DNA from 2 places in the Paenibacillus sp. sgz302190 genome. Region 1 is predicted to be linked to the other one. Evidence: predicted binding sites of a transcription regulator. Region 1 holds the regulator's gene; the other holds the start of a gene.
What was found. Region 1 encodes NrdR, which represses ribonucleotide reductase genes. Its sites were predicted from a motif close to AACACNATATATNGTGTT; they were not measured.
Positions count from the first base shown of each region.

Region 2: AC6RNO_RS11550 (adenosylcobalamin-dependent ribonucleoside-diphosphate reductase) is a predicted target of NrdR. The motif match lies at 8,912-8,929, and genes of this name have one in related genera.

Region 1 covers NZ_JBZYAO010000024.1:45,486-60,553, reverse strand. The annotation lists gene ytaF (sporulation membrane protein YtaF) at 1-159, shown strand, start outside; gene coaE (dephospho-CoA kinase) at 178-774, shown strand; gene AC6RNO_RS23755 (transglycosylase SLT domain-containing protein) at 771-1,394, shown strand; gene AC6RNO_RS23750 (alpha/beta-type small acid-soluble spore protein) at 1,481-1,705, opposite strand; gene nrdR (transcriptional regulator NrdR) at 1,815-2,294, shown strand; gene AC6RNO_RS23740 (YcdB/YcdC domain-containing protein) at 2,437-4,806, shown strand; gene AC6RNO_RS23735 (aminoglycoside phosphotransferase family protein) at 4,808-5,710, shown strand; gene AC6RNO_RS23730 (hypothetical protein) at 5,979-6,341, opposite strand; gene AC6RNO_RS23725 (spore germination protein) at 6,324-7,850, shown strand; gene AC6RNO_RS23720 (Ger(x)C family spore germination protein) at 7,867-9,063, shown strand; gene AC6RNO_RS23715 (hypothetical protein) at 9,069-9,305, shown strand; gene AC6RNO_RS23710 (endospore germination permease) at 9,318-10,415, shown strand; gene tenA (thiaminase II) at 10,479-11,138, opposite strand; gene thiM (hydroxyethylthiazole kinase) at 11,154-11,960, opposite strand; gene AC6RNO_RS23695 (phosphotransferase) at 12,837-13,817, shown strand; gene AC6RNO_RS23690 (Cof-type HAD-IIB family hydrolase) at 13,808-14,587, opposite strand; gene AC6RNO_RS23685 (LacI family DNA-binding transcriptional regulator) at 14,677-15,068, opposite strand, start outside.
Region 2 covers NZ_JBZYAO010000008.1:38,676-53,743, reverse strand. The annotation lists gene AC6RNO_RS11590 (ABC transporter permease) at 1-768, shown strand, start outside; gene AC6RNO_RS11585 (carbohydrate ABC transporter permease) at 796-1,668, shown strand; gene AC6RNO_RS11580 (sugar phosphate isomerase/epimerase family protein) at 1,679-2,650, shown strand; gene AC6RNO_RS11575 (hypothetical protein) at 2,650-3,318, shown strand; gene AC6RNO_RS11570 (hypothetical protein) at 3,339-5,078, shown strand; gene AC6RNO_RS11565 (glycoside hydrolase family 88 protein) at 5,214-7,472, shown strand; gene AC6RNO_RS11560 (hypothetical protein) at 7,551-7,742, shown strand; gene AC6RNO_RS11555 (hypothetical protein) at 7,785-8,030, shown strand; gene AC6RNO_RS11550 (adenosylcobalamin-dependent ribonucleoside-diphosphate reductase) at 9,010-11,631, shown strand; gene AC6RNO_RS11545 (hypothetical protein) at 11,893-12,438, opposite strand; partial or broken gene AC6RNO_RS11540 (ISL3 family transposase) at 12,816-13,082, opposite strand; gene AC6RNO_RS11535 (family 43 glycosylhydrolase) at 13,480-15,068, shown strand, end outside.

The DNA of each region.
Region 1 (15,068 bases):
CCATTACTTACGGCGGCTGTCATCGCTTTGGCGAGCGGAATATTTATTGCGACCGGACTTCGCATCGGGTTTCGCTATGCGGAGATCAACTGGATGAGGAAGCTGTCGATTCTTCCGGCATGCGTGCTTGTATTGATGGGAATCATGAAAATGTTCTAATGGCAAGGAGTTTTTCGGATGAATATCGGGTTAACAGGAGGAATCGCTTGCGGCAAAAGTACGGTTAGCGCCATGCTCGTCCGCCGCGGCGCCATATTGATTGATGCGGACAAAATCGCCCGCGATGTTGTGGAGCCCGGCAGCCCGGTTCTTGCCAGGGTTGCGGAGCAGTTCGGACAAGCCGTTATTCAGCCGGACGGATCTTTGAACCGCAAAAAGCTGGGCGAGATCGTTTTCGCGGACAAAGATGCGCGCAAGCTGTTGGAGAGCTTGCTGCATCCCGCGATTCGCGCGCAGTTGCTCGAGCAAAGAGAGACGGCCGAACGGGAGCATCCGGACAAGCTGGTCGTTGTCGATGTGCCGCTGCTGTATGAATCCGGTTATGAACATATGTATCAAGAGATTATGGTCGTCTATGTGCCCCGCGAAGTGCAGCGGGAACGGCTGATCCGGCGCGACGGGCTCTCGGAAGCCGAGGCCGACAGGAGGCTTGATGCGCAGATGCCGATCGAAATCAAGCGCGAGCGCGCCGATATCCTCGTTGACAACAGCGGATCTTTGGAGGAAACGGAGCGGCAGATTCGCGAATTTTGGTTAAGAAAGGGGCTTACATGACATTTTTTCGGAAAAAGCGCGCTTTCGCTCTTCTGCTGATTTGTTTTGTTATGCTCCTCTTTATGAACAGTTCTTTTATCGGCCGCAAGCTGTACCCGATTTATTACGAGAAGGAAATTCGACAAAGCGCGGCGAATCATCATACAGATCCTTTTCTCATTGCGGCGATCATTCGGGTCGAGACGAACTACAAGCATCATCTGGAATCGAGCAAAGGGGCGATCGGCCTCATGCAGCTTATGCCGGACACGGCGGCTTGGATCGTCGAGTCCGCGAATATGGGCTCTTTTTCACAAGAAGATTTGCTGCAGGCGGACATTAACATCAATCTCGGAGCTTGGTACATCAGTTGGCTGATGAAGCATTATGACGGCAATTTGCCGTACGCCATAGCCGCATACAATGCAGGCCAGGGCAATGTCAACCAATGGAAAAGAAACGAGGTTTGGGACGGCACGGAAGCGAATATCAGCCGGATACCTTTTGGGGAAACGCGTCATTATGTGCAGCGGGTGCTGTATTACTATGAGAAGTACAAAAAACTTTACACCGAGCAGTGGATCGAAAATGCTTTATCCGCTTTAGCGGCGGGCAATCCGGGCTCTCTCGAAGATTTTTGATGAAAAAAGAAAGAAGCATTGAACCCGCTCCATCGAAGGAGCAATGATTCAATACTTCTCGCGGGACGTTAGCCTTTATTCAAGGGTTACTTGAATTGTCCGGCTAATTGCTGCTCTGCGATTTGTACCAGGCGACGAGTAATGTGACCCCCGATGGCACCAGTATCACGAGTCGCCATGTTGCCGTAGTAGCCATCTTGCGGGATGGCGATACCCAGCTCTTGAGCAACTTCGTATTTCAACTGATCCAGCGCGGCATTTGCTTGAGGAACGACTAGAACATTGCTGCTGCGAGATTGTCCTGCACCCATGTTGTTCACCTCCTTGTCGTTGGTAATCCTATTATGTGCGTTTCGCTCCTGTTCATGACAAGTAACATATGGTAATTGACGTTCAAAAGAAAGGAGAGTTAAGAGCCCAGTGAGATGCCCATTCTGTGACTACAACGGTACGAAAGTGCTCGACTCCAGATCCGCCAACGAAAATAAATCGATCCGCCGCCGCCGGGAATGCGAGAAATGCATGAGACGGTTTACGACGTTCGAAATGGTAGAGGAAACCCCGCTGATCGTCATCAAGAAGGACGGCAGCAGAGAAGAGTTTAGCCGGGAAAAAATGTTGAGAGGCCTGATCCGGGCCTGCGAGAAGAGACCTGTTTCCATGGAGAGGCTGGAAGTTATCGTCTCGGAAGTAGAGATGCAGCTTCGCAACACCGCGCATGCGGAAGTGGACAGCCGGGCCATCGGCGAACTTGTTATGGAGCAGCTGTACCCGGTCGACGAAGTGGCGTACATTCGGTTCGCTTCCGTCTATCGCCAGTTCAAAGATATCAATATGTTTTTAAAAGAATTGACAGAAATATTAGGCAAGCATGAAGGCGGATTTATTCCCAAAAAATAAGCAAAGCCGTCGCGGTTCTTCTTGACGAAGAGCTGACGACGGTTTTATTTTGTTTCCTTGATAAGAACGGAACTATTTGGAATTGGGCACGTACATATTGATGGGCTTTGCAAAATATTCAAATTTTGGGAGAGTGATGTTGTTGAATGCACGTCCAAAAATAAATGGGATGACCGGCAAGCTTGCCGTATTATCCGTTTTGAGCATGAGTCTGCTGCCGCTGCCGGCTTTTGCAGGCGAAAGCGTAACCGTCGAAGTGCAGGGCATGTCCGCCGCGGTTCCGATTGCCGATACCGTTCAGGTGCCGCCGGTCAAACAGGCGGAAGCCAAAATTACGCAGGAAGAAGCGGTAGCGAAAGTCAAGGCTTTATTTCCCAGACTTAAGGATGCCCGGGCAGCCCAGGTGCAGTTGGGAGATACGAATACATATCCTCCTCAATATCAAAATGTCTGGACGATCAACTGGGAGTTCAGCACCGGTTCTAACAGCAGTTACGGTTTGACGAGCAAGGTTGATTCCATTACCGGCGAATTGCTGCAAACCAGCTTTTATTTCCAGGCCGCCGACGGCGAGGCGTACTATCCGCCGAAAAAGACCGAAGCGGAAGCCCTCGAATCGGCAAAAGATTTTATCCGCAAGGCAGCGCCTTCGATCGGGTCCGACAGCTTGAAGCTTGAACAACAGCCGAGAATAAGGGAAGATGCGCTTTTTGGTCCTGTTCAATATTATTTTACGTTCACTCCTTTCATAGACGGCCTCGCAAGCGGGGACAATATTTCCGTGACCGTAGACGGCAACGGGGAAGTTACGGGTTATTACCGAACCAAAGCGTCGGAACAATATCCGTCTTCGAAGCCGGCTGTCAGCCAGGATGAAGCGCTTAAAAAATACGAATCGAGCGTTCATTTGAATTTGCAGTATGTTCCGTTGTATAAACCATACGCCAGAGAAAAAAGCTGGTTTCTCGGCTGGGCTCCTTTGCGCGGCGATGTGAGCATCGATGCGCAAACCGGCAAACTGCTGGATGAAACGGGCAAAGACCTGAAATCGGACATTGAGCAGCTTTCTGATGTCGGCAAGACGGATCAAGTTTTTGTTCCGACAGGGGGGAAAGGAGACGGCCAACTGCTGACGGCCGAGCAGGCAGCCGGGCTCGCGGAGCGATTGGAAGCCATTCCGGCGGATCGGAAGCTGATCGGAAAGGAATTAAATGCCTATTGGGAAAATAACCGGCAGGTGTGGAACTTGAGCTGGTCCAATCAAACGCCTTCTTTTGGCGGGTATGAAAAGCAATCCACAGCCGTCGTTGATGCGAAAACGGGGCGAATTCTCGATTTTCAGGCAGACGGATTCGGGTATGGGTCCCCATTGGTGAATGAAGCGTCAAGAGAGGGGCAAAAGCAGGAAGCGATTGCGCAAAAGGCGGCGGACGGGAAGGCGCTGGCTCTCATTAATCAATTGTATCCGAATGCGGCCGAGGAACTCAAATTGATGTCGGCGGATTCCCCGGCCAATGGCGGGAACGGTTTGTTCGTGTACCGCTATCAGCGTATATTCAAGGGGCTTCCGGTCAGCGGCGATACGACTTCGATCACGTTGAACGCGCAAGGCGCACTGAAAAGCTATCACAGTACCCGCGAGGAAGATCTGGAAGCGAAAGTGTCCTCGCTGGAGGCGGCTACAACAAAAGAAGAAGCTTTCAAAATATTTATGAAAGGCACGGCTCCGGTGCTGCAATACCACAAGTTCGGCGGCTTTTATTCGGGAACTACAGGGTATGCGGAACCGGTGCTTAAGCTAGTTTATCAGCAAAACTACAAGGACAGCACGCAGGCCGGATTTATAATCGATGCCGTTACCGGCAAATGGCGGGAAACTTTCCAGCTATCCGGCGAAGGCGGCGGAAATGTGCCGGCGCTGCCTGCCGATATCGCAGGACATTGGGCGCAAAAAGATTTGGAGTCGCTTGTTCAGCACTCCATTTTGAAGGCCGATTCCGAAGGCAAGCTGCATCCGGATGAGGCCATTACGCTCGGCGATTGGCTGCAGATGACCGCGAAAGCGCTGAATCCGCATTATGAGGATTCGATTTATTACGCGAACAACGGCTCGCAGCCGCAGCTGCATTTTGAGGATGTGGACAAAGAAAATGCTTATTATGCGGCCGCCCAGTTTTATATTCAATCTCAGTGGCTCGATCCCCGCAAAACCCCGCGGCTGGAGCCGGGCAGCATGCTGACGAGGGAAAAGCTGGCCGCTCTGCTTGTCAAGTTCCTCAAATACGACAAGCTGGCCGCGCAGCTGCAAAACAATGCGAAGCTCGGCTATGAAGATGCCGACCTCATTGCGGAGAAGGGCGCCGTTGCTCTCGCCGCCCAACTCGGATTGCTGGACGGCATCGACGGCAAGTTCGATCCGCAGGGCACTGTGACGAAGGCGCAAGCGGCGACTGTGCTTATGAGAGTCGTATACTTGCAAGGAAAACTGGACCAGAGGATCGGTATACAATAATATGATCCAACTGCCTGAACATTTCAGCCGCACGATCATTGGCGTCCATAAGGAAAAAGGCGAACAGTGGCTGGACGATTTCAATGAACTGATCGCTTCCATTGAAGCCAAATGGTCGCTGCGGGTGCTTCCTTCCTATTCGCTCAGCTATAACTTCGTCGCTCCGGTCGTATATAGCGGAGGGGAAGAGGCCGTTTTGAAGCTTGGAGTCCCTTCCAAAGATACGGCTGCGGAAATTATGGCGCTCACGTGCTTGGAAGGCCGCGGAATGGTCAAACTCCTCCATGCCGATGCCGATATGGGATTGATTTTGTTGGAAAGGCTGAAGCCGGGGAACACGTTAAAATCCGTAGCGGATGACGAAACGGCGGTGCTGATTGCCGCATCGGTGATGAAAAAACTGCGGGCGGCCCCGCCGGCGGAGCCGGCTTTTCCGACTGTGGCGGGATGGTTTCAAGGCTTTGAGCGGCTGCGAAAGCATTTTAACGGCGGAACCGGGCCTTTCCCGAAGGCAATGATAGAGAAGGCGGAGCTGCTGCTTTCCCGGCTGCAGTCCGCTCCCGGCAAACAGTACCTGCTCCATGGCGACCTGCATCATGAGAATATACTATCCGCCGAACGCGAACCTTGGCTGGCCATTGACCCCAAGGGAGTGATTGGCGAACCTGAGTATGAAATAATCCCTTTTTTAATGAACCATGTGCCGCCGGAGCAAGCTTTACAAGCTACCGAACGCAGAATCGACCTGTTTGTTGAGCAATTGGATCTGAACAAGGAAAGGGTGCTTGTCTGGGCGTACTGTCACGCGCTCCTTGCCGCCTGGTGGCATATTGAAAGCGACAGCGGAGGGGAAGAGGCCTGTATTCGCCAAGCGGAACGATTCGATCTTTTATTAAGGAGCTGAGCCAATAAGGCTGAAGCAAAATGTGATTGTAACCAAATGCCCCGTTTAGTAGGGGAATGAGGAGTCGGCTGGTACCGGCTCCTTTTTGCATTGAACACCGCGGCCCGGCGTCATGAAAGAGGTATCGCGCAATTTTCTAACGCCAGCCGGATGTTTTTGCAAGACATGTTCTTTTGCCATCAAAAGACGGTGGTGCCGGCGTTGTGCAATGGCTCTTTCCTAATGAGCGCCTGTCCCGGCGCGGATTGTAGTGCTGCACGGCGGGTAGTTATTCGGCGGATTGGCAGGCTGGTCGGGGGTGAAAAACCTGCAAAAGTGCAGGTTTTTCCTGCGAAATTGGCTTGTTTTGGCGAAAAACCTGCAAAAGTACAGGGATTTTTGCTGAAAGTGAGTCTGCGTCCATGTATTCGGTGAAAAGCCTGCACTTTTGCAGGAATTGTTCGTGGCGAATGATCAAGGACGCAAATTCATGTATTTTTGCAGGTTTTTCATTGCCGGTCATCCATTTCCGGTGGATGTAGTCGTTAGTCACCCGCAGGGTGATTTTTTTGTTTGCATAATTTCGGGCTGTATGGAAAAAATGGAAATCATACTGATGCCGGAGGTACCGTTGATGAACAGCGATCCGCAAACAGAGAATGCGACAACCTTGTATACGGAACTAGAGCGGAATACGATGCATATACAACGGCAATTCGGGTACAGTGAGGACTTGATCATCAAAGAATTGACGTCTGCCGAAGGTTGGCGATTGGCGCTGCTGTTTATGGACGGATTGGTTGACAACCAGATTGTGAACCAGTCCATTATCGAACCGATTCTTTCCAAAGACCGGCGGACGGCCGATCCGGATTTGTACAATGAATGCGTCAACCCGCTGATCTTTTTGAAAGAAGCGGTGCTTACGGCGGGCGATGTTTGCTTGTTGGACGATGAGTCCAATCTCTACACCAGTCTGCTGTCGGGCGGGGCGATCCTCTTGACCGACGGTTTTGCGGAAGGGCTTCAAATCGGCGCTGCCGGCTGGGAAGGCCGCAATGTAAGCGAGCCTACCTCCCAAGGAGTCGTCAGAGGCCCGATGGAGGCTTTTACCGAAAATATCCGCAACAACACGGCGATGATTCGCCGCCGAATCAAAGACCCGCGGCTTTGGCATCACAATTTTCAAATCGGGACAGTAACCAAAACGAGCGTTGCGGTTATGTATATCAAACATATCGCCGACGACGCGGTCGTCAAGGAAGTTTTCAGCAGGCTGGACAAGATTAAGATCGACGGAGTTTTGGAAAGCGGGTATATCGAAGAATTTATTCAGGACAAAACTTATACTCCGTTTCCGACCGTTTACAACACCGAGCGTCCGGATACGATTGCGGCGGGGCTGTTGGAAGGAAGAATTGCGATTCTGGTCGACGGCACCCCTTTCGTGCTGCTCATTCCGGCTTTGTTCGTGCAATTTTTCCAGTCGGCCGAAGATTATTATCAGCGTTTCGACATCAGCAGCTTGCTGCGGGTCATCCGCTTTTTGTCTTTTTTTATAGCGCTGCTTGCTCCTTCGCTCTATATTGCGGTTACGACATTTCATCAGGAAATGCTTCCGACCAATTTGCTTATCAATTTATCCGCACAGCGGGAAGGCGTGCCGTTTCCGGCGTTTATCGAAGCGATGCTGATGGAAGTAACGTTCGAAATTTTGCGCGAAGCGGGGGTGCGCATCCCCAAAACGGTAGGACAGGCGGTTTCCATCGTAGGCACGCTGGTTATCGGCCAAGCTGCCGTCGAGGCCGGCATCGTCTCTGCCGCCATGGTCATAATTGTCGCTATCACGGCCATTTCCAGCTTCGTCCTGCCTTCCGTCAGCCTGACGATCGCCGTCCGAATGATTCGCTTTGTTTTGATGGGATTGGCCGCGTCGTTCGGCTTATTTGGCATTCTGATCGGACTTATTGCGCTCGTGCTTCATTTGACGACTCTGCGCTCGTTCGGCGTTCAGTACATGAGCTCCTTCGCTCCGTTTTCCCTGCATGAACAGAAGGATACGCTGTTCCGGGTGCCTTGGAGGCATATGATCAGAAGGCCTTTATCGATCTCCGGCCGGGATACGGTCCGCCAGGATAGCGACGACGAACTTAACAACTGAAGCGGGGAAAGCTGCTATGAAAAAAGCGGGTGCAACTTTTCTGATCCTGATCCTGCTCTTGACCGTGACAACGGGATGCTGGAACCGGCGCGAGTTGAACGAACTGGCGATCCAGATGGGGACGGCCATCGACAAGGTGGGAGATCAATACCAGATCTCCATTCAGGTCGTCATTCCCGGCGAAATGCTTGCCAGAACGGGAAGCGGCCGATCGACGGTTACGATGTACAAAGCGACGGCGCCGACAGTGTTCGAAGCCTTCCGCAAGCTGACCGAGACGAGTCCGCGCAAAATATACTCCGGCCACATACGGGTATTGATTTTGGGCGAGTCCGTGGCCCGGGAAGGCATCAGCAGCACGCTCGATCTGCTGTACCGCAATCCCGAAGCGAGAACCGACTTTTATATTATGGTCGCGCGCCAGGTTCCGGCTGAAGACGTGCTGAAAATTTTAACGCCTTTGGAAAAAATTCCGGCTCACAGTTTGTTTTACTCGCTGGATACGTCAGCCAAAGCCTGGTCGCCTACAACTACCGTGACGATGGATCAGCTCGTGGATCAGCTGGTTACCGAGGGACTGAATCCGGTATTGAGCGGGGTCCGGGTGCTCGGAAATCAAAAGGAAGGCGAGAAGAAGAAAAATACGGAGGAAATCGAGCCTTCCGCGATATTGCGCTACGCCGGGCTGGCGGTTTTTTATAAAGACCGTATGATCGGCTGGCTGAGCGAGGAAGAAGGCAGGGGCTATAACTATATTATGAACAACGTAACGAGTTCGGTAGGCAATCTGGAATGCCCGAACGGGGGCAAGCTGGTGCTTGAAACGGTAAGTTCCAAAACCGACATCAAGGGCAGTGTCGTGAGCGGCAAGCCTGTCATTACGATCAAGGTGCTCAATGTTTCCAGTATCGGCGAGGCGGAATGTCAAATCGATCTGACCGATCCGCAAACGATCAACGAGCTGCAGAAGGTTAACGAGCAGCATCTTACCGAGCTTATGCAAACGACAGTCGCCCATGTCCGGCAAAAATTCGATGTGGACATTTTCGGCTTCGGACATGCGATTTACAGGGCTGACCCGAAAGCGTGGGAACGGATGAAAGACGACTGGAACACCTATTTCGAAAACCTGGAAATCAAATACGATGTCGAAGTGATCATCCGCCGGATCGGCATTACCAACAATCCTGTCAAAAACGATCTTAAGGAGTAACAAGCATGCTCGGTATAGCGATCGTCATGATGGCGGCAGCCGCGGCGGCCTTTATCGAGCTGCCGGCTTTAATGCGAAAAGGCTGGTTAAAGGAAGCCGTTCTCTTTTCCATCATCCTGCTTGCAGGCGTATGGACCGGCATTGTCGCCGTCAAGCAAATTATGCTGCCAAGTCCCTTAAACTTCCTTCATACGATATACAAGCCGATCAACGATTGGTTGAGTCATTTTTTCGTTTCATAAGGGGGTTATATATTGCCGAAAAAAGAGCAAATCGGAACGAAACAATTGTCCGTTCTCGTTATTTTGTACGTTATCGGGGATATGCTGCTGTTTTTGCCGAGCAATGCGACCATTTACGCCAAGCAGGATGCCTGGATTTCCGCATTAATCAGCCTGCCTATCGGAGTTGCCGTGGCGTGGGGTATCTTTGCAGTCAGCCAAAGGTTCAGAGGCCTTACGATGGTGGAGTTCAACAGGCTTGTGCTGGGCAAATGGGCGGGAGGCGCGGTGACGCTCATCTACCTGATGTTTCTCTTGATGGCGCTGACCGTTCAGATTCGGGAAATCGGCGATTTTATTACCGCGCAAATGATGACGGAAACCCCGATGCGGGTCATCAATCTGCTGATGGTACTGATCGTTATTATGGCGGTTCGCGGCGGACTGGAGACGATAACGCGAACCTCCGAAGTCTTTTTTATCCTCTTTGCCGTTTTGTTCGTCGCTCTCATCGTTTTGCTGCTGCCCCAGTCGGATCCGAAAAAGCTGGAGCCTTTTTTTGGACAAGGTCCTTTCCGCATCACGCAAGGCGTTTTGTTTTTTGTATCGTTTCCGTTTTGCGAATTGGTTACGTTCTGGATGATATTCCCAAGCGTCAAACAGAGCAAGCATACTTTGCGGGATTATTTGCTCGGCGTCTTTTTGGCCGGTCTCGCCATTTTTTCCATTACGCTCGTCTCCCTGCTGGTGCTCGGCCACTACTTGCTGACGAATCAAGTTTATGCGACATATACGCTGGCCAAAAAAATCAATGCCGGACATTTTCTCGAAAGGGTGGAAGCGATTCTCGCCATTAACTGGATATTATCGACTTATTTCCGGTCAGTCGTGAACACATACGCTTTTACGGTCGGAGTTGCGCAGCTGTTCAATTTGCGGGATTTTCGGGTTTTAACGGTGCCGCTCGGTCTGTTTTTATTCGGCTTCGCCTTTATGATCACCCCGAATATCATCGCTTTCAACGCTGTCAATCCATACTGGGTGACTTGGGATTTTACTTTGTTTCCGGTAATTCCGGCGATCGTTCTTTTCGTGCATGCGATCAAGCAAAAATACCATAGACGGAATTGAAAAAATGGCATTTCCGGCACCCGAAGTGTGCGGCCCCGGTATTTTTGCTTGATTTTTCGCAAATCACCACGTTTCCAGCGTGTAGGCCATTTCCCAAAAAGCCAACTCATAGCGGCTGGAAATGACAAAATGCCGTTCCATCCGCACGCGCTCGCCTTCCGTAACCCGTTCTGCGATGGCGTCAAGACGGTCAATCTGTTCCTGCACAAGCGTGCGGAACCAGTCGCTGCCGTATGCGCCGACCCATTCCTCATAAATCGGATGACCCGGGGTGGCATCCTTAAACCGCTCCCCGATATCCTGGTACAGCCAGTAGCAGGGCAGAATGGCGGCCAAAATGTCCCCGAGATGCCCTTCGTACCCGGCGCGCAGCAGATGCGACGTGTAGGCGTAGGCGGTTGGCGCCGGCTCGAAGCGGGCTCTCTCGGCTTCCGTAATGTTAAGCAGGGCGCTGAATTTCTCATGCAGCCCGAGCTCCGCCCGATACGTCGATACCGCATGCTCGGCCATCCGCCCGCTCGTATACAGGTCGGCCGCTTTGGCCGCGCCGAGCGCCTGCACTTTGCCGAATTGCGACAAGTAATACGAGTCTTGGAGCACGTAATATTTGAAGCATTCCAGCGGAAGCGTTCCGTCTGCAAGCCGCGTCACAAAAGGGTGACGGAAGCTGGCTTCCCAGCTTTCGTCCGCCGCAAGGCGAATCCGTTCGGAAAATAATGTCATCGTCCGTACCTCCAGTTAAACAAGTTCAAAGCGCGCATATTTGTCCAGGTCTTCTGCGGAAACTTGCGCCAAGGCGTTCAGCAATTCGATCTGGAAGCTTCCCGGACCTTCGGAGCCTTTGTTTTTTACGGCGATTTCCGCAGCTACGCCGTAGGTGACGAGAGCTGCAGCCGAAGCTTTCACCGGATCGGCTTCAACGGCCAAAAAGGCGCCGATCACGGACGTCAGCAAGCAGCCTGTTCCGGTTACTCTTGTGAGAATCGCATCGCCATTGCGGCAGATGTACGTTGTTTGCCCGTCGGAGACGACGTCGTCTTTCCCGGTAACGGCAACCGTCGTGCCAAGCTGCTGCGCCGCGGCGACAGCCAGCTGCATCGCGTCGCCGCCGTTTTCTCCGGCATCGACGCCTTTGATTTGCGCGTCGCGGCCGATCACCTGCGCGACTTCCGCCGCATTGCCGCGCAGCACGGCGACATCGACCTCGGCCATGATCGCTCTGGCCGTAGCTGTGCGGTAAGCGGTAGCGCCGGCGCCGACCGGGTCAAAAGCGACCGGCACGCCGTGCGCATTGGCGGATTTGCCGGCGAGCTTCATCGCGCGCACTTCCGCAGCGTTTAAAGTGCCGATGTTGAGAACGAGGGCCCCGGCAATGCCGGCCATTTCGGCGACTTCCTCCTCGGCATAGGCCATGACCGGCGAAGCGCCCAAAGCGAGCAGCCCGTTGGCTGTGAAATTGGTGACGACAACATTCGTAATATTGTGAACGAGGGGTTTTGCCGCTCTCACCCGATCCAACATTGCGGCGATTTGCTGTACGTTCATGAAATGAAGCACTCCTTTGAGTATAAAATAAAAAACACTTTGCCTGTGTACAAACAGGCAAAGTGATCATACGACACTTTGAGCGGGTTCCTACGCTGGCATTATCCAACAGGTTCAACGGTCTACGGCAGATTAGCCGTACTCTCAGCCTGCATCGCGCAAGCTCCCGTTCTATTCGGTTGCTTTTAAGTGTAGTCCCCCGGGGGAAAAAATGCAACTTAAATTTGTCGAGCGTTCATATCGGCCCGAACCCCGGATTTCAGCTCAAAAAACTGCAGATCGCAGATCGCTCCGAGAAAGTCGCGACACTTTGTTAGGGCTAGGAGAACCGGTAGGGCCCTACATTGGGGTACAGCCGCTTGTACCTCTCCTTGCGAGGTCGTGGAACTGAACAAAAAGACCGACCGCCGTCATGCAGCGCAACCGCGCGCTGCGATGGACAGGAGACATCGTGGTAGGAAAAAAACTGCGAAAGTGCAGGTTTTACCTCTGAAATTGGCTTGTTTTGGCGAAAAGCCTGCAAAAGTGCAGGAATTTTCGCTGAAAGTGAACCTGAGCCCATGTCCCCGCTGAAAAGCCTGCACTTTTGCAGGAATTGTTCGTGGACAGCGATCCAGGACGCAAATTCATGTATTTTTGCAGGTTTTCTTCGTGCAGACAGGCAACGATTGTGGTTATCGCCTTTGACGCTTTTTCAACAGTAGAAGTTATTTTATATTCGTCAGTTTTCATGTGGGAATTCACAAAAATGCAGCGCTGTCGGACAGACTCCAAGCAGTGGTGATACAATAGTATACGGTGGAAAAATCTCGGACATACATGTTTTGCCGCACATGGCGGAGAAAAGAGAAAAACCGGTCCAGGAGGTCGTAGCAGATGAAAGAAAACTGGGAGCGTCTGGGAAATCGTGTGCTGCTGGATTTGCCGGAAGCAAGCAGACTGGTGTCGCCCGTATTCGGAGGGAAGCGGGTCGCCGCAGTGGAACGGCTCGGGGAAGGATACAGCAATTCCAACTACAAGCTAACGATCGATGGCGGCGCGGTTCGGCACTGCGTGCTTCGCGTGTACAGGGGCGATGCGGCCGTTGCGGACAAAGAGTTGGCTATCGCTCGTCTCGTTAAGGAGAGCGTGCCGGTGCCGGAAATTTTATTCGCCGATACGAGCTGTTCGGCGCTGGAGAAGCCATGGGCGCTGCTGGAATGGAAGGAAGGCTATTTGCTCAGGGATGCGATGCGCTCGGGCGCAAGCGGGCAAATTGCGGAGGCCGCCGCGTCGGCCGGGCAAGTTCTTGCGGGCATTCATGCCTTCACTTTTGCCGAGGCAGGCTTTTTCGGCGAAGATTTGAAAATCCGTCATTCGTTTCAAATGGATGCGGCCTCTTTTCTCGAATTTATCGAGCAAAGCCTTTTCGTCCAAGGGGCCGGCCGCTGGCTGGGGGAGGAGCTTACGGGCGCTTTGTGGGCGTTTTGCAGGCGCCATGCTCCCCTTTTGTCGGATGCGGAGGAAGAACCGGTGCTTGTCCATTCGGATTACAACGGCTTAAATGTGCTTGTCCGCGAAAATAGCGGTTCAATCGCCGTTTCAGCCGTATTGGACTGGGAGTTCGCCTTCTCCGGCAGCCGGCTCGCAGATATCGGCAACATGCTGCGTTATGAAGCGAACGATTCTCTTTTTGAAAAGCATTTTATTAACGCCTATCAAGCGGCCGGCGGCGTTGTGGGGCGCAGCTGGAAGCTGCGCTCCAAACTTGAGGACCTGATCGCCCTCTGCGATTTGCTGAACCGCTCAAGTGAGCTGACGCCTAACCGCAATCAGGATCTCAAGCGGTTGATTGCCGGCACGGTGCTTCAGGAGTGAATCAAATTGGCATAGCGCAAACCTTTGCGGATGCCGCCGTCGTCCACGGATGCCGTAACGTAATCGGCGTGCGGTAGCAGCTCTTTGTGCGAGTTGCCCATGGCGATGCCTAATCCGACGTACGCCAGCATCTCTTTATCGTTCAACCCGTCGCCGAAAGCGACCGCCTCGCGGGACTCGATGCCGAGCCGGTTCAACAGCGCTTCGATGCCCTTGGCCTTGGAGCCGCCGGCCGGCAGGACGTCCATCGCTTTTTCATGCCAGCGAATCAGCTTCAGATCGGGAAAATGTCCCTCGTAAAGATGCTCCTCATGAGCCTCGCAGTGCAGGAACACTTGGTAAATGTCTTCCTTTTGCCAATAATCGGGATCGTATCCCGGGAGGTCCACGCGCAGCGACAAGACGGATTCCTCGACATTCAGATGCGCCTTCGAATTGGAGTAAAACGCTTCGCTGCCCTCAAAAACGAGAGAATGGTTATGGCTGTCCGCATGCCGGACGAAAGCTTCCAGGCTGGAGCGCGGGATCGGATGCTTGTACAGCGGTTGCCCCTGAAAAACGACGTAGGCGCCGTTCAGGCTTACGTAGGAAGCGATTCCGAGCTGCTCGGCGAGCGGCTTGAAAAAGTAAGGGGCCCTCCCGGTGGCGATTACCGCTTCCACGCCGTTCTTCTGCAGTTCTTTGACAGCCTGGATCGTATCGGCGGGAACTTGCTTTGTCTCATCCACCAAGGTGCCGTCAATGTCGAAAAAAACGATTTTGTAACTCATCTTCTCTCTAACACTCCCATCTTTTTCTTTCAAATAGTGTCGCACAATTCGGAGCTGCTGTACAAGCACAATTTCCAAAAAGACCGGAGCTACTCGGAAACTTGAGCAGCGGGCGGGCGCGAGGAGAGCCTTTCCACAAAATGCGTGTCGACCTTCGTTTTCGTTTTGGCCTTTTGCCCCGATTCGATGGATTCGATCAGCAGATCGACGGCGAGGTACGCCATTGTTTCCTTGTCGACATGCACGGTCGTAAGCTCCGGGGAGACGATAAGGGATTCCGAAATATTGTCAAAACCGACCACCGACACGTCTTCCGGAATACGGTAGCCGAGCTCGGTGAGAGTTTTCATGGCGCTGATCGCAATATAATCGCATTCGCAAAAAATAGCCGAGGGGAGCTTGTGCCCGGCCTGCAGGAACGCTTCCAGCTGCGCTTTCAGCGATTCCTGAGAGGATAAAATCGTCGGCGCCACGGAGAACT
Region 2 (15,068 bases), on a different contig from region 1:
CGAGGGATTACGGAAAGTCCGTGGATCGGGCTCGATTCGTTTCGGGCCGTGTTCAAAATGCAAGATTTTTACATCGCGCTTAAAAATACGTTCATGCTCAATTTTCTCGATCTCGTCGTTTCCTTCCCGGCGCCGATTCTGCTTGCCATTATGCTGAACGAGCTCAGAGCGGCCTGGTTTAAAAAGATTTCGCAAACGATACTGTATTTGCCGCATTTCATATCCTGGATCATTATCGGCGGAATCGTCTACCAAGTATTCAGCACGAATACGGGCATTCTCAATTTGATGCTGGGCAATCTGGGCATCGGACCGATTCCGTTTTTATCGGATAAATATTACTGGCTGCTTACTTATTTGGTTACGGGTGTTTGGCAAAGCGCAGGCTGGGGCACGATCATTTATTTGGCGGCGCTGACAGGCATCAGCAAGGACCTGTACGAAGCGGCGGAAGTCGACGGGGCGGGACGCCTCAAACGAATTTGGCACATTACGCTGCCGGGCCTCAAGCCGACCATTGTCGTTCTGCTCATTTTGAAGCTGGGCGAGATGGTGCAGATCGGCTTCGACCGCCCGTTTGTCATCGGCAATGTGCAGGTTCGCGAGTTTTCGGAAGTACTGAGTACCTTCGTCTATAAAATGGGGATGCAGGCGGGCGAATATTCCGTCGCTACGGCGGTCGGATTTTTCCAGGCCGTTGTCGGCCTAGTCTTCATTCTCGCTTCCAACTATATTTCCAAAAAAACGACCGACCAAGGCATTGTGTAGACGCTTGTCCCGGAAAGGAGTGGAATTATGAACGCCAAAGCGGCCAGCCGTACGTTCGATATGATCAACATCGCATTTTTGATTTTGTTTTTGTTCTTTAGCTTGGCGCCCTTCCTGCATATCATTTCCATCTCGCTGAGCTCTAATGCGCCGATTTTGACCGGCAAAGTCAGCATTTTTCCCGTCGATATCAATTTTGAAGCTTATACCCGGGTGCTGATGGACTCGATGATGCTCAAATCGCTCGGTTATTCGATCTATTTGACGGTTCTGTTTACGGTCATCTGCATGGCGATGACGATTATAGCCGCCTACCCGCTGACCAAAATGGAGCTGAAAGGCCGCAAGTTTTTCATGTATTTGATCGTATTTACGATGTTTTTCAGCGGAGGCATCATTCCGGAGTATATTTTGGTGAAGGAACTGCATTTGCTCAACTCCACCTGGTCGCTCATTTTGCCGCTCATGATCAATCCGTTTTATTTGATTATTTTGATCACTTTCTTCCAGTCGATCCCGAAAAGTCTGGAGGAATCCGCCGAGCTTGACGGAAGCAGCCATTTCGGCACGCTGATCCGCATCATGCTGCCGCTTTCGATGCCGATCATCGCGACGCTCAGCCTGTTCTACGCGGTCAACCGCTGGAACGGTTTTATGGATACGCTGTTTTACATCACGGACCCGGAATTGTATCCGCTCCAGCTCAAGCTGTACCAGATGATCATGAACAGCCAGATCACGGATCAGCTGCAAATGGAAGGCACGCGGATGGTGCAGGTGCTGCCGGAGAGCTTGAAAGCGGCGAGCATCATGTTCGCTACGGTGCCGATTCTGATCGTGTATCCGTGGCTGCAAAAATATTTTGTGTCGGGCATTATGCTCGGGTCTGTCAAAGGTTAGGAGGATTCATATGCCGGATAAAGGCGAGTATTCATTTTCGACCTGCTGGAACATCAAGAAGCATCCGTCCGGCGGGCGGGAACTGATCGAAGAGATCAAGGAATTGGGCTTCCGCTTCGTGGAGCTGAACTACAACATTAAGGCGGAGCATCTGAAAACGATCGAGCCGATGATCGAAAAAGGCGAAATCGCGATATCGAGCGTGCACAACGTGTTCCCGTATATCGCCGATAAAGACTACGATACGGATTCGGTCATGCTCGGCTTTGACGATGAAGCCAAGCGGCGGCGTTCTATCGAACTGCTCATTCAATCGATCGAATACGCCGACAGGTACGGGGCGAAGGCGGTCGTCGTGCATCCGGGCGAGGTGCCTTTTGCCTACAACATCGACGAAGAGCTGAAAAAGCTGTACCGCGAGCAGGGCAAAGATTCCCCGGCTTATCAGAAGCTGTGGCGGGAAATGTTGGACCAGCGGGAGGCAGGCAGTCCGAAGTATACGAGACGGATTCAGGACAGTCTGGAAGAAGTGTGCGAGCATGCCGCGAAAAAAGGGTACGACATCAAGATCGGCATTGAAACGCGCTCGCGCTGCTATCAAATGCCTTCGCTTATGGAAGCGAAGGCGATTTGCGACCATTTGCAGGGCAGCCCTGTAAGGCTGTGGTACGATATTGGCCACGCCATGATGATGGACCGTATGGGTCTCTACGACAATTTGCGCGAGCTGGAGCTGGTGCTGCCTTATATTTACGGCGTGCACATTCATGAAACGCTGGAGCTGTCCGATCACTGGTGTCCTTACGTGCACAGCAAGGAAACGTACTTCGATCATTTTCTGGGTGCGATCGAGCAGGCTCCTCTGAAAGTGTATGAATTGAAGGCCGCTTGTCAGCCGGACGAGATTCATGAGAGCCATGCGCAAATCACAAGCCGGATAGCCGGCGGCCGGGGCGCGGGCAAGGGGAAGGTGGCCGACTGATGGATCTCGAGCTGATCCAAACTTATGCGCCGTATATATACTTTGACGACCGGGAGCCCTTCTTCCCGGTTCGCGTCGGGGTGACGGTGCTGGAGCGCGAAGGGGCGTCCCCTTCGTTTCGAAGATCGTTCCCTTTTCGCGACCCGCGTCTGAAGCGGGTTATCGAGTATGCGATATATTGGGACTACGATATCCAGCATTTGTATGAGCTTGAGCATGTATGGGTCTATGTCGGGCATGAGGGGGAAGTGATCGATTGCGAAGCGAGCTTTCACGGCAAATATTTGAAAGGGCTGTTGAAGGATCGCAGCAATCTGGCGGACGAGACGCACGTGCGGCTGTACTCGCAGCCCGGCAAGCATGCGTTCAGCCCGGTCGCCGAGTTTTTCGAGCTCGTGCCTCATTTGTTCACGGCTGCGGATGAAGATGCGGGAGCGGACGGCTTGACGGTCCCTTATTTTTTGGAGGGGCGGGTTACTACGGACGAGGCTACGAACAAGCTGGTCGAAGCTTATTTGCGGTCCTGTGCGTTTAAGCCGTCCTTGACGTATAACGAGTACCGGTTGGACAAGGAGCTTTTCGTTCCCTGGTCGGAGCTGCTGGAGGAAATTCCCGGGCGGATTGCAGCCAGACTTGCCGAGATTCGCGAATCGCATAGCGGAAGCTAATATTTTGAGAGGTGAATAGGATGTATGCGGATTTAGTAAAAATCAACAATAAATGGACTGCAGCCGGTTTGGAAAGGCAGGTCACCGATCCGGACAGCCGATTCTACGGAGGCATTACCGACCCCGTTAGCGGGGTTGCCAGGCCAAGCCACGTAGGAACCGCGGCCGTATTGGCCCAATGGGTTCCCGCGCTTCTGAACCCGGATTCCGCTTACTACCAGGATAGCGGACTTTTGACAGCTATAGATCGTGCAGCCGCGTTTATGCTGAATCGCCAGCACGCGGACGGCACGATCTCTCTTGGTTCTACCAATTTCAATTCCCCGCCGGATACCGCTTTTGTCGTCGGCATCGCAGCTCCGGTGTATCAGCTTTTGCAAAAGCATCGGCAGGAGGGGACGCAGCCTGTCGCCGACAAGCTGAAGCTGTTTTTGGAAAGAACGGTCCCGGCCATGCTGACGGGCGGCTGTCATACCCCGAACCACCGCTGGGTCATAACCGCGGCGCTCGCTTTTTTGCATGACATATTCGCCCTGCCCGAGCTTGTGGCAAGAGCTGACGAATGGTTGGCCGAAGGCATGGATATTACGTCGGACGGGGAGTGGACGGAGCGGAGCAACGGCATTTACAATGCGGTAAGCGACATCGCCCTGTACCATGCGGCAAAACTGCTGAATCGCCCCGAGCTGCTTGAGCCCGTGCGGCGGAATTTGCGCATGATGGTGTACCTGGTCCACCCTTCAGGGGAAGTGGTGACCGAATATTCCGGCCGTCAGGATTTCGGACAGCCCTCCGACATGTCGGGATATTTTCTCATATACCGCCTGATGGCGGCGCTCGACCGCGACCCATTGTTCGCGGCGATGTCCGACTATGCGGGAAGCTTTATCGGGGAATCCACAGCTCATCATAACGCGATGCTGGGGTATTTGCTGTTTCCCGACATCCATCTGGACGGTTTGGAAAGAGCGCCGCTGCCTGACCGTTATTTTCAGATTATTAACGGTCGGCATCCGCTCAAAGAGCATCTGGAACAGGTGGACGCAGTCGGCCACCATTCCAAAATTCAGCACAGCAGCATGCACTTCGCCTTCGGAAGCCCGGTCGTGCGCATCCGCGAGCGCGAGGACAGCGTAACGGTCATGGCCGGAACGCCGTCTTTCTTCTCTTTGCGGCACGGCCAGGCCCGGCTGCTCGGCGTGAAGCTGTCCACCTCATTTTCGCCGGGCATCGTCAAATTCGACGAATTCGAGCGTCTCGGCGATGGCGATGCGGCGGCGTTCCGGCTGGCGGCGACGCTAGAGAAGGGCTACAACGGGCCGATTCCTGCAGCGCATCTCCAGGCAGCGAACAGGCCGGAAGGGGTCAGCCCGTGGTATTTGCTCCCGCACCAGCACAGGCCAATGACTCATGTGCAAACGCACAAACTTCAGGCGGAGCTGACGCAGCGGGGCGCCGAGTGGTCGATCCGCGTGAAGTCGGATGAGCGCGAGGACGTTTACACGCAGCTTACTTTCATTTTCGGCGAGGAAGGAACGCTTGAAGGCGACGGTTTGCACGCTTCGGGCGACGGCCGGTTTTTCCTGCAGAGCGGATCTTGTCTGTACAAGTCGGGCCGGAACGCCATACGAATAACCGGGGGCGCCTACGAGCACTGGCTGCCGGGTCTGCGGGAGGACCAGCACCCCGGCGGCTGCAAGTACGTTCATGTGAACCTGCTGACGCCGTTTGATAGAACTTTTACGATTCATTTGCTTTAATGGAACATGTGAAGTAGAGCTAGGTACCGGAACGTGCCGGAGCACGCTGGAACTTGCGGGAACATGCGTACTGGACGATGCGTACCGGAACACGCGGAGGAGAAACGAAACAGGCCTTTGGAAAGGATGAGCGGATTGACAGCATATTTTGAACAATTGGACAGCTCGCATTACAGGTTCAGTGACAAGGACGAGGCTATTTTGACGCTTCTGGCCGACCGCTACAAGGGGGCGAATCCTGCCGCCCCTTTTATGTACCGCGCTTTTTACAAAACAGGGATTTTGCAGACGGCCGAAGGGATGTACGACATCAATCTGGCCGACAAGCTGCCTGACGCCCGGGTGGGCCAATATGCGTACGCCTGCGCGCTGGTATGGAGCGAGAGCGAGCGGAATCTGGAAATCGGCATCAATTGTCTGGGGCCGCTGCGTTTTTACTTCAACGGGCAATTGGCGTACCGATCCAATGTAATCGACGAGATCAAGCCGGATGCGAAAGTCAAGCTTAGCCTCGATTTCCGCAAAGGCTGGAACATGCTGGCCTTTCAGCTGCGCAAAACGCCCGCAGGCTTCGGCTGCCGGATCGGCGCCGAGGAGGCCAAGGTACGCATCCTGAACGTGCTCGCTCCGTTCGCGGAGCGCCAGGGCCAGGCAGGCTGGGTATTCTCCGAGCCTTGCGACGAAGACATATTCGCGGGCGGGGCGTTCCCCGATCTGCTGTCGACGGAGATCGGCAGCGGCGTGACTTGGCTGCCACGTACAAGCTGGAGCCCGGAGGAGCAGGACAAGCTGCCGTGCGAGCGGCTGTTCGGCATCCGCCTGGGCGGCGCGGCTTACGGCTGGACCTTGGCCGCCGTGCCCGGAACGGGCGGCCGTCAAGCCTGCCGGTTGGAGGGGCGTGCCGAAGGGCCTCTGACGGTATGGATCGACGGCGAGCAGGTGGCGGTGTGCAAGCAGGCCGGAGATTTTCAAACGGACCTTGAGCTTCCTTCCGGCAAGCGCCAAGTGCTGGTCAAAAGCGTATGCGGAGCGGACCGCTGGGGCTTCTCGCTCCGCCTGTTTGCGGGCGGCGCTTTATGCGCTTTCGTGCAGCCGTGCCCCATTCAAGGGTACGCGGAGCCCTGGCTCTACGCCGGAGTCGTTGACGCGAACGATGCCGGAAAGCCTTCCGGCATCATGACGATGTCGCGGCTGCTGGACGAAGCGTCCGGCACGGAGAACGGCGGAGCGGGCCGGGTCTACTGGCAGCTGGACGCGCCTGGTGCGCGGCCCCGCCCGTTCTATGAGAATGCGATGCTCAGCAATAAATGGACGACGAGCGGAGCGACGAACTTCGGCCGATGGGATTACCCGCTAGGCGTGACGATGTACGGACTGCTGCAGACGGGCCGGGTGTTGGATCGCCCGGACCTCATCGAATATGCGGTTTCGCATATTCGCGCTTGTACGGACATGTACGAATACTCGCTCTGGGATCGGCAGGAGTACGGATTTCCGGCGCTGAACCAGCAGTTGGTGCTCATGCGCATGCTGGACAACTGCGGTTCTTTCGGATCGGCTATGCTGGAAGCTTATCCGGAGTGCGAGGATTCCCGCTTTGTTGCAATCGCTGACGTCATCGCTGATTTTATTGCCAACCGCCTGGAAAGAAAGCAGGACGGCGTCTTTTTCCGGGAATGCCCGGGGGAGTATGCGGAAAATACGATGTGGGCGGACGATTTGTACATGAGCACGCCTTTCTTGCGGAGATATGCCGCAATTAAGGGAAGCACAGCGTATTTGGACGAGGCCGCCAGACAGTTCCTGCTGTTCAAAAGCTATTTGTACATGCCCGAGCAAAAAATCATGTCGCACGTATTTGATTTTAAATACGGCCGGGCGACCGGAATTCCGTGGGGACGGGGAAACGGCTGGACGATTTTCTCCCTGTCGGAAGTGCTGGAGGCGCTGCCGCAAGCGCATCCCGACCGTCCCGCTCTGATCGAGTTCTTCCATCAATTGTGCGAAGGCTACGTTAAATTGCAGGGAGACAACGGATTGTGGCATCAAGTGCTGAACGATCCCGAAGCGTATCAGGAGGCCTCGTGCACGGCCATGTTCGCCTATGCTTTCGCGCGAGGCGTCCGTTTCGGCTGGCTCAGCGACCCGGCGCCGTATATGGAAGCCGCGTTTAAGGCGTGGGAAGGCCTGACCCGGCTGGCGATCGACAGCCAAGGCAACGTTCACGGCGTATGCAGCGGCTCGCGGTACTCGTTTACGGCGGAATACTACAAAGAGGATTTGCTTACCGTTCTAAACGACAACCACGGCATCGGCATCATGATGCTGGCCGGAACCGAGGTGCTGAAGCTGAAGCTTTGGCAGGATGTCAGGGAGCATATCGTTCATGTGTGAAAAAAAGTTTCAGCTCATTTGCATGTATGCAAATGGGCTTTTTTTGCTGTGCCGTATGGGCGAGGGGAGGTCGCGAGGGTGATGTATGATTTGCTAGCGCTGCTGCCGCCCAAAGATGCAAAACCGGCACAGGCCTGGCCGGTCGTGAGCGGGTTGGGAGCGCGAGAACCTGCCCTGCCGGAAACCCCGAACGTCGGAGCCGGCAGCACAATTTGCTTGGTTGTACGAAGAAAACCTGATAAAAAGGTCTTTTGCCTGCAGATACGCTGACAAACGAACAATTCCTGCAATTGTGGGAGGTTTTTCACCGAAATGGGCCGCTCCCAGCGAAAAAATCTGCACTTTCGCAAGCTGTTGAAAAACCCCCACGTTAGAGGAGATAGCCATAATCTGCCTGGCCGCACGAAAAAACCTGCAAAAATACATGAATTTGCGTCCTTGATCGCTGGCTGTCCACGAACAATTCCTGCAAAAGTGCAGGCTTTTCACCGAACACATGGACTCATGCTCACTTTCAGCGAAAAAGCCTGCACTTTTGCAGGTTTTTCGCCAAAATAAGCGAATTTCGGAGAAAAAGCATGCACTTTCGCAGTTTTTTTCCTAGCAAGCTGATTTCTGTCCAGTCGTGCAGTCCCACGACCTATACCTGGAGAGGCGCAAGCCCAGAAAAGGCGGCTGTCCCCAAATTAGCCGCACTCGTTCTCCTAGCCCTCGTAGAGTGTCGCGACTTGCTCGGGCAGCCTGCACTTTTGCAGACTTTCTTCCGGCCAAGACGCCTCACCCCCCCACTTTGCTGCACTGAAACTCGTACTGCCAGGGGACGCGCCTTCTCTGATTCCCTTGCCACGTCACATTCTCGGCAATCTGACTTTCGCAGGTTTTCCGGTGTATCAGTGCCGCTGATTTCCCAATGAGTACCTCATCCGGCGTGCAGGGGGCGAACCCCATATGAGGCCTTGTGGGGCAGTCGACTTTCCGATTCCGGGTCTTTCTCCGAACCAATGATTGAGGCGACCGGGCGGCGATCCTTTTTTTTCATAGCCGAATCGTGAAAAGCAAGCATGCAAATTGGCGAATCAATCTGTCTTCTGAACGCGGTCGCTCATCTTCGATGGAGGGCATCCTTTAGCTTTGCAGAACTCGAACGAAAAAAGAAAAACTTACGAACCTATGTTCTAATTTTTGTCGGTTTGTGGTATACTGGATCTATGAAAAACGAACCGAAATTCGGGTTACAGCCGGGGGGCCGCGTCCTGCCTGGAAGGTCGCTTACGGCAAAAAACTGACCGGCGATTAATATCCTGAGCGATAAAATAAATCTGAGATAGAGAGCAATAGCAAGGAAAAATCCGAAAAACGAATATAAGCTTGCACTAATCGCCGAATTTAGTCCAAAACCTATTAGATGCACAAAATATAGTGTTGTATAATGGAACTCGCACACAATATATTGTGCTTCTACATATTTTATCAAGATATGCTTGACCTATGTTGTTGCATAATTTTGAGGCCTATTGGGAGGGTGTTGTTGTTGGAAATGATGCAAACAAGGAAGAAGTTGGATGGTTTAAGCGAGAAAATCTTTTTGGACCGGTACGCGCTTAAAAATGCGGATACCAGCCTGGCCAAGGTTGGCGATACCGTGCTTGTTCTGACGAAAGATGATCCCAAATTTCCAGCTAAAGAAGTCGGCGAAATCATAAGCCGCGACGGCAAAACGGTCAAGGTGAGGACACGCAGCGGCGAAGTCGTCGAATCCGCGGTGGAGAAGCTCACTTTAAATATAGAAAAAACTCCCGAAGAAATGTGGGACAGGCTGGCGGGAGCGATGGCTTCCGTAGAGACGACCCCGGAGAAAAAGAAAGAATGGACAGAGAAGTTCCGGTACATTCTCGACGATTGGAAGCTTGTTCCGGGCGGCCGGATTGCGGCCGGTGCCGATGCCAGCGACGAGCTGACGCTGTTTAACTGCTACGTCATCCCTTCCCCGCAAGACAGCCGCGGCGGAATTATGAGCACATTGAGCGAAATGACCGAGATTATGTCCCGCGGCGGCGGCGTTGGCATCAATCTGTCCTCCTTGCGCCCGCGGCGTTCCGTTGTCAAAGGCGTTAACGGTTCTTCCAGCGGCGCGGTTTCGTGGGGCGGATTGTTCAGCTATACGACAGGGCTGATCGAACAGGGCGGAAGCCGCCGCGGCGCGCTTATGCTGATGATCAACGACTGGCACCCGGACCTGGAGGATTTTATTACCGTGAAATCCACGATGGGACAGATTACGAACGCGAACTTGTCCGTTTGCGTCAGCAACGGTTTTATGAAAGCTGTGAAAGAAGATCTGGAGTGGGAACTTGTGTTCCCGGATACGACTGATCCTGAATATAACGACAAGTGGGACGGCAATCTCGACGCCTGGAAAAAGCTCGGCAAAGAAGTTAAGCATTACCGCACCGTGCGGGCCCGCGACGTATGGCATACGATTATCGAATCGGCGTGGAAATCGGCGGAGCCCGGCGTTGTGTTCATGGAATATTACAACCAAATGTCCAACAGTTGGTACTTCAACCCGATCATCTGCACGAATCCGTGCGGCGAGCAGGGGCTGCCGGCGTGGGGCGTATGCAACTTGTCGGCCATTAATCTTTCCAAGTTTTACGATGCCGACAAGCATGATGTGGATTGGGAAGACCTGGCTACAGTCGTTCGTTATTCGACGCGCTTCCTTGACAACGTTATTGACAAAACGCCGTATCATTTCGAAGAAAACCGGCTCAATCAGCAGGGCGAGCGTCGCGTGGGCTTAGGAACCATGGGGCTGGCAGAGCTGATGATTAAGCTGAAAATCCGTTACGGCAGCCCGGAGTCGCTGCAATTCCTGGACAAGATCTACGGCTTCATGGCCAAAGAAGCGTATCTGGCGTCAGCGGAAATTGCAGGCGAAAAAGGCTCCTTCAAACAGTTCCATGCTGAGAAGTTTTTGCAAAGCGGCTTTATGAAAAACATGACTCAGGTATATCCCGAAGTCGGAGCCGCTATTCAAAAGAAAGGCATGCGCAACGTAACGGTCATTACCCAGGCTCCTACCGGCAGTACGGGAACGATGGTAGGCACTTCCACGGGAATCGAACCTTACTTCGCTTTCGAGTATTACCGTCAAAGCCGCCTTGGCTTTGATAAACAGTATGTGCCGATCGCACAGGAGTGGAAAGATCAGCATCCGGATCAGGACTTGCCGGATTACTTCGTCACCGCGATGTCGCTGACCGCGGAAGACCATATCCGTGCTCAAGCCGCCATTCAAAAGTGGGTGGATAGCTCGATCTCCAAGACTGCCAACTGCCCGTCCGATTTTACGGTGGAAGAAACGAAAAGGCTGTACGAATTGGCATTCGATCTCGGATGCAAAGGCGTAACCATCTATCGCGACGGCAGCCGCGACGTGCAGGTGCTCAGCACCAGCGCTGAGAAGAAGGAAGAAGCTGCGGCGCCGGCGGAAAAATCGCCGAAAGAGCAGGAAGCCGAAACATTCGCCGACATTTCGAGTCAGCTCGCCGTCAATGTAGACGCGAAAACGGAGCAGGTTTTCGATAAACAATACAAACGCCGTCCGCAAGTATTGCGCGGCGCCACGTATAAAGTCAACACGCCTTTCGGCATGGCGTATATTACGATTAACGATATGAACGGCACGCCAAGCGAAATCTTCCTGAACGTAGGCAAGGCAGGCTCCGACGTATTCGCCATGTCCGAGGCGCTGGGCCGCGTGTGCTCGTTGTTCCTGCGGTACGGCGATCACGGCGATAAAGTGAAGCTGCTCGTGAAGCATCTCAAAGGCATCGGTGGCTCCGGCGCTATCGGTTTCGGCAACAACCGCGTCGAATCGATCGCGGACGCGGTCGCCAAAGCGCTCGAGCAGCACGACGAAGTGATGAACGAATCGGACGATGCGCGGAGTTTCGTGACCGCGACCAGCGAAGTGCCGGATGCCCCGGCACCTGCTGCGGCCAGCAGCTACAGCGACGGAGGCCACAGCCATAGCGCGCCTGTTCAGGACGCGTCCGCGTCGAAGGACCTGTGCCCATCTTGCGGCTCAGCATCCTTGATCAACAGCGAAGGCTGCAAGAACTGCGCCAACTGCGGCTACAGCAGATGTTCATAAAAGAAAGCCAGGGCGATGCCCCTGGCTTTTTTTCAGCTGTGTGAAATTCCAGAGCTGCTCTGGTTTTCACGTTGAAGTTAAGATAATACAAGAAAACGGGTCAAATTCTGGATAAACTCCAGGCTTTGACCCGTTACCATTTATATCTGAACGCAAGGATCCAAAGTGATAAAGTTTAAAGCAAAATAAAATTATTTGGGGGGAGAGACACGTGGCTTGACAAAAAAAGAGCCACATTAAACTGCGGCTCTCATAATAAACTTAACGCCCGCCAGTATTTGTAGCCCAGACAGGATACCAGCCTTTATCAGCGTGCTTTGTGTTATAAACAACTGCATTACCGTCATCTTGAACAACTAGAATGTCGCCAGAAAGGTCAGCTGGCACATTATTTCTTCCGTAATGGCCTGGAGCCCATAATTCGGGAGCAAATCTCCATATAGTATAGCCTTTTACCCTTTCTTGTAAACCAAGAGCTTGTGGGGAAGAAGGAGGTTGGTTTGCGGCGAAACCTAAATATTCGGGATAATATGATTTGTAATAACCAGCAGATGAATCATAATAATCAGCATGAAAATTAACAGTGTCTGAAGCCCAGAGAGACGTTGTGGTATTATTGAAATTCTTATAAAGTACTAGATTTCTATCGTTCTGAAAGATGAGGGAATATATACCATTATTCGAAGTTAACACTTGACCTTTTTCAAGTGTTTCACCAGCTACGAGCGTACTCTTTGCAGACGCTGCTGAGACAATAGAGAGCTGAAGCATGAATACCGCAAACAAAATTAATGAGATCTTTTTCATAATAACCTCTTTTCTAAATAGTATTTTAATTCTGGTGCAAAGCTTGTTATAAAGTTCAGTCCATACAAGTTCAGTAGAACTTCATACACTTCCTCCCTCTTTCCGGCTTATCCTAATTATTACATATACCATTAAAATAGTAAATGTTTAACTTGAGATGCTTAGAAAGCAACAAGAAGGATTGCCTTCTCCTCAAGATATGAAACGAAATATGACGGATGCTAGCAAAGATGCACTTATTGCTTCTTCGACGATTGAAATACTGGCTATTCGCAGTTTCACATGGGTAATATAAATCTATAAAACTTGGACAAGGGAATCGTGTTCGGTGAGATGAGCGGGTTGTGGCTCCAAACTGATCGCGGTTCTTTTTTGTTTTAAATTTCGACTGTTTTGAACTTCAGTCCACCTGCAATTAAATAAATCATCGTTTTTAGGTTTTTGACCGGCCTGTAGCCGCGCGCACGTCGTTTAGCGCTTTGAATGAGGCCGTTAATAGCCTCCATAATGCCGTTTGTCACTTTCGATGTAAACCATCGTAAGATTCCTTTTTCATGCTGACGAATGGTTTTCGCAGCCTTCACCATATCAGGGATTTGGCTGTGCGTCGCCCAGTAGTACCAACTGTCCAGGAACAGTTTTGCCTTCTCCGGTGTTTCCTAATAACGGAGCCACGCGTGTTGCGGGCTCCGTTTTCTAATAAATTATGGAATATCACCGTTTTCTACTTTTCAGTATTAGTGAGTGTTATTTGAATTGATTGAGAAAATTGTTTCAAATCATCTATGGGGGCGCAGAATGATTAAGCGCTCCTTTTTTTATTTATTCTAGTGAGAAATACCAATGAAGAATTATATTTATTGATTAGACCCGAGCGTGATTATGCAGGTAGCATTGCTAGCGGCGAAGAGCAAAAAAAATCAAACTTTTACCGAAAGTAATTCTATTATTATTTTTCTATTTATCCTATAAAATATTTTGTAAGCGGATTCACAAGATACATCATGCCCAATACCAGAAAAAGTAGGAAGGGAGAAGATTATGGCGAAAATGAGGGTTTTGGCAGTCTTGTTAATTGTTACAATGCTTACAGGGTTAATCCCATTTACACCACCAGTCAAGGCAGTTGCGGCAGATAACAGTTTGATGCTGTGGTACAAGTTTAATGAGGGAAGTGGAACAACAATTACTGATTACTCCGGTAACAACCGCAATGGCACCTTGAATGGTGGTTACACTTGGGGGACCGCGGCGAATGGATCGGGAGCGGTCGAACTGGACGGAAGCAGCGGTTTCGTACAAATGCCGAATGGTATTCTAACAGGGGTAACGGATATTACCGTAACGACCAGCGTCTATCTTGACACAGCGAATGCTGACCCGGCCTGGGTATATACTTTTGGCTCCTCTGAATACGCTGGTGCACCGAGTACAACGTATTTCGCACTATTGGAAGACGGGGGCGGGAATCTTAGAAGCACGATCTCATTAAACCGGTGGGAAAATGAACAAAACACAGCAAAGAGAGCGCCTTTAACCAAAGGGGTATGGAAAAACGTTGCTTTTACTTTGTCAGGAACAACAGGAACGCTGTATGAAGATGGGGTAGTGATTGCCCAAACGACAAATGTTACGAATGCTCCTAAGAATATTGGCGATCTGTACAACTATATCGGCAAACCTGAGTACTCGGCAGACAAGTATCTCAAAGGTAAAGTATCGGATTTCCGCATATACAACCATGCTTTATCCTCCAGTGAGGTAAAAAATGTCTGGATTGAGTCTTTAAATGATACGGATGCTGTCACAACCGTAAAAGGAATTCTTGACTTAGGGGATCTTTCTGCGGTAAAAGGCAATGTCAGTTTGCCTGCCGCATATGCCGGCGCCTCCATCGCATGGACTTCCGATAACCAGAGCGTTATCCAGAATGACGGTACTGTAACTAGACCGTCAGGTGTAAATACAACGGTAAACCTGACTGCTACGATAACCAGGGGCAGTGCAATCGATACAAAGATTTTCACTGCGAATGTATTGAAAAGCGGGACCGTATATTCCTTGGATTCCACTTCATACACGCTGAAAAAAAATACGACCCACGCAACGCTGTTAACTGTCACCTATGATGATTTATCTACGGCAAATGTCACCAGCAGTGCAACGTTTAGATCCTCGGACACAACGGTAGCATCAGTAGATGCCTTAGGTGTGGTTACGGGGATCAGTAGGGGAAATGCGACGATAACCGTAACATACAACGGACAAACATGGCAAGTATCTGTTACAGTAACTAAAGATTTGGTTTCATGGTACAAGTTTGATGAGGCAAGCGGAACGACGGCAGCGGACTCCTCCGGAAACAATCATCAAGCCACTCTTACTGGTGGAGCTTCTTGGGTTCGCGGAGAAATTGCAAACGCCGTAGACCTTAACGGATCCAATCAATATGTCGATCTTCCTGATGGGATTGTATCTACTCTCCAAACTTGCACCATTTCAACTTTAGTTAATTTGGATACGGTGAAATGGTGGAACCGAATTTTTGATTTTGGCTCATCCCAAACGAATTATATGTTTGTCACGCCAGAAGCCGGAAACCTCCGTTTTGCCATACGAACACCCGCTAT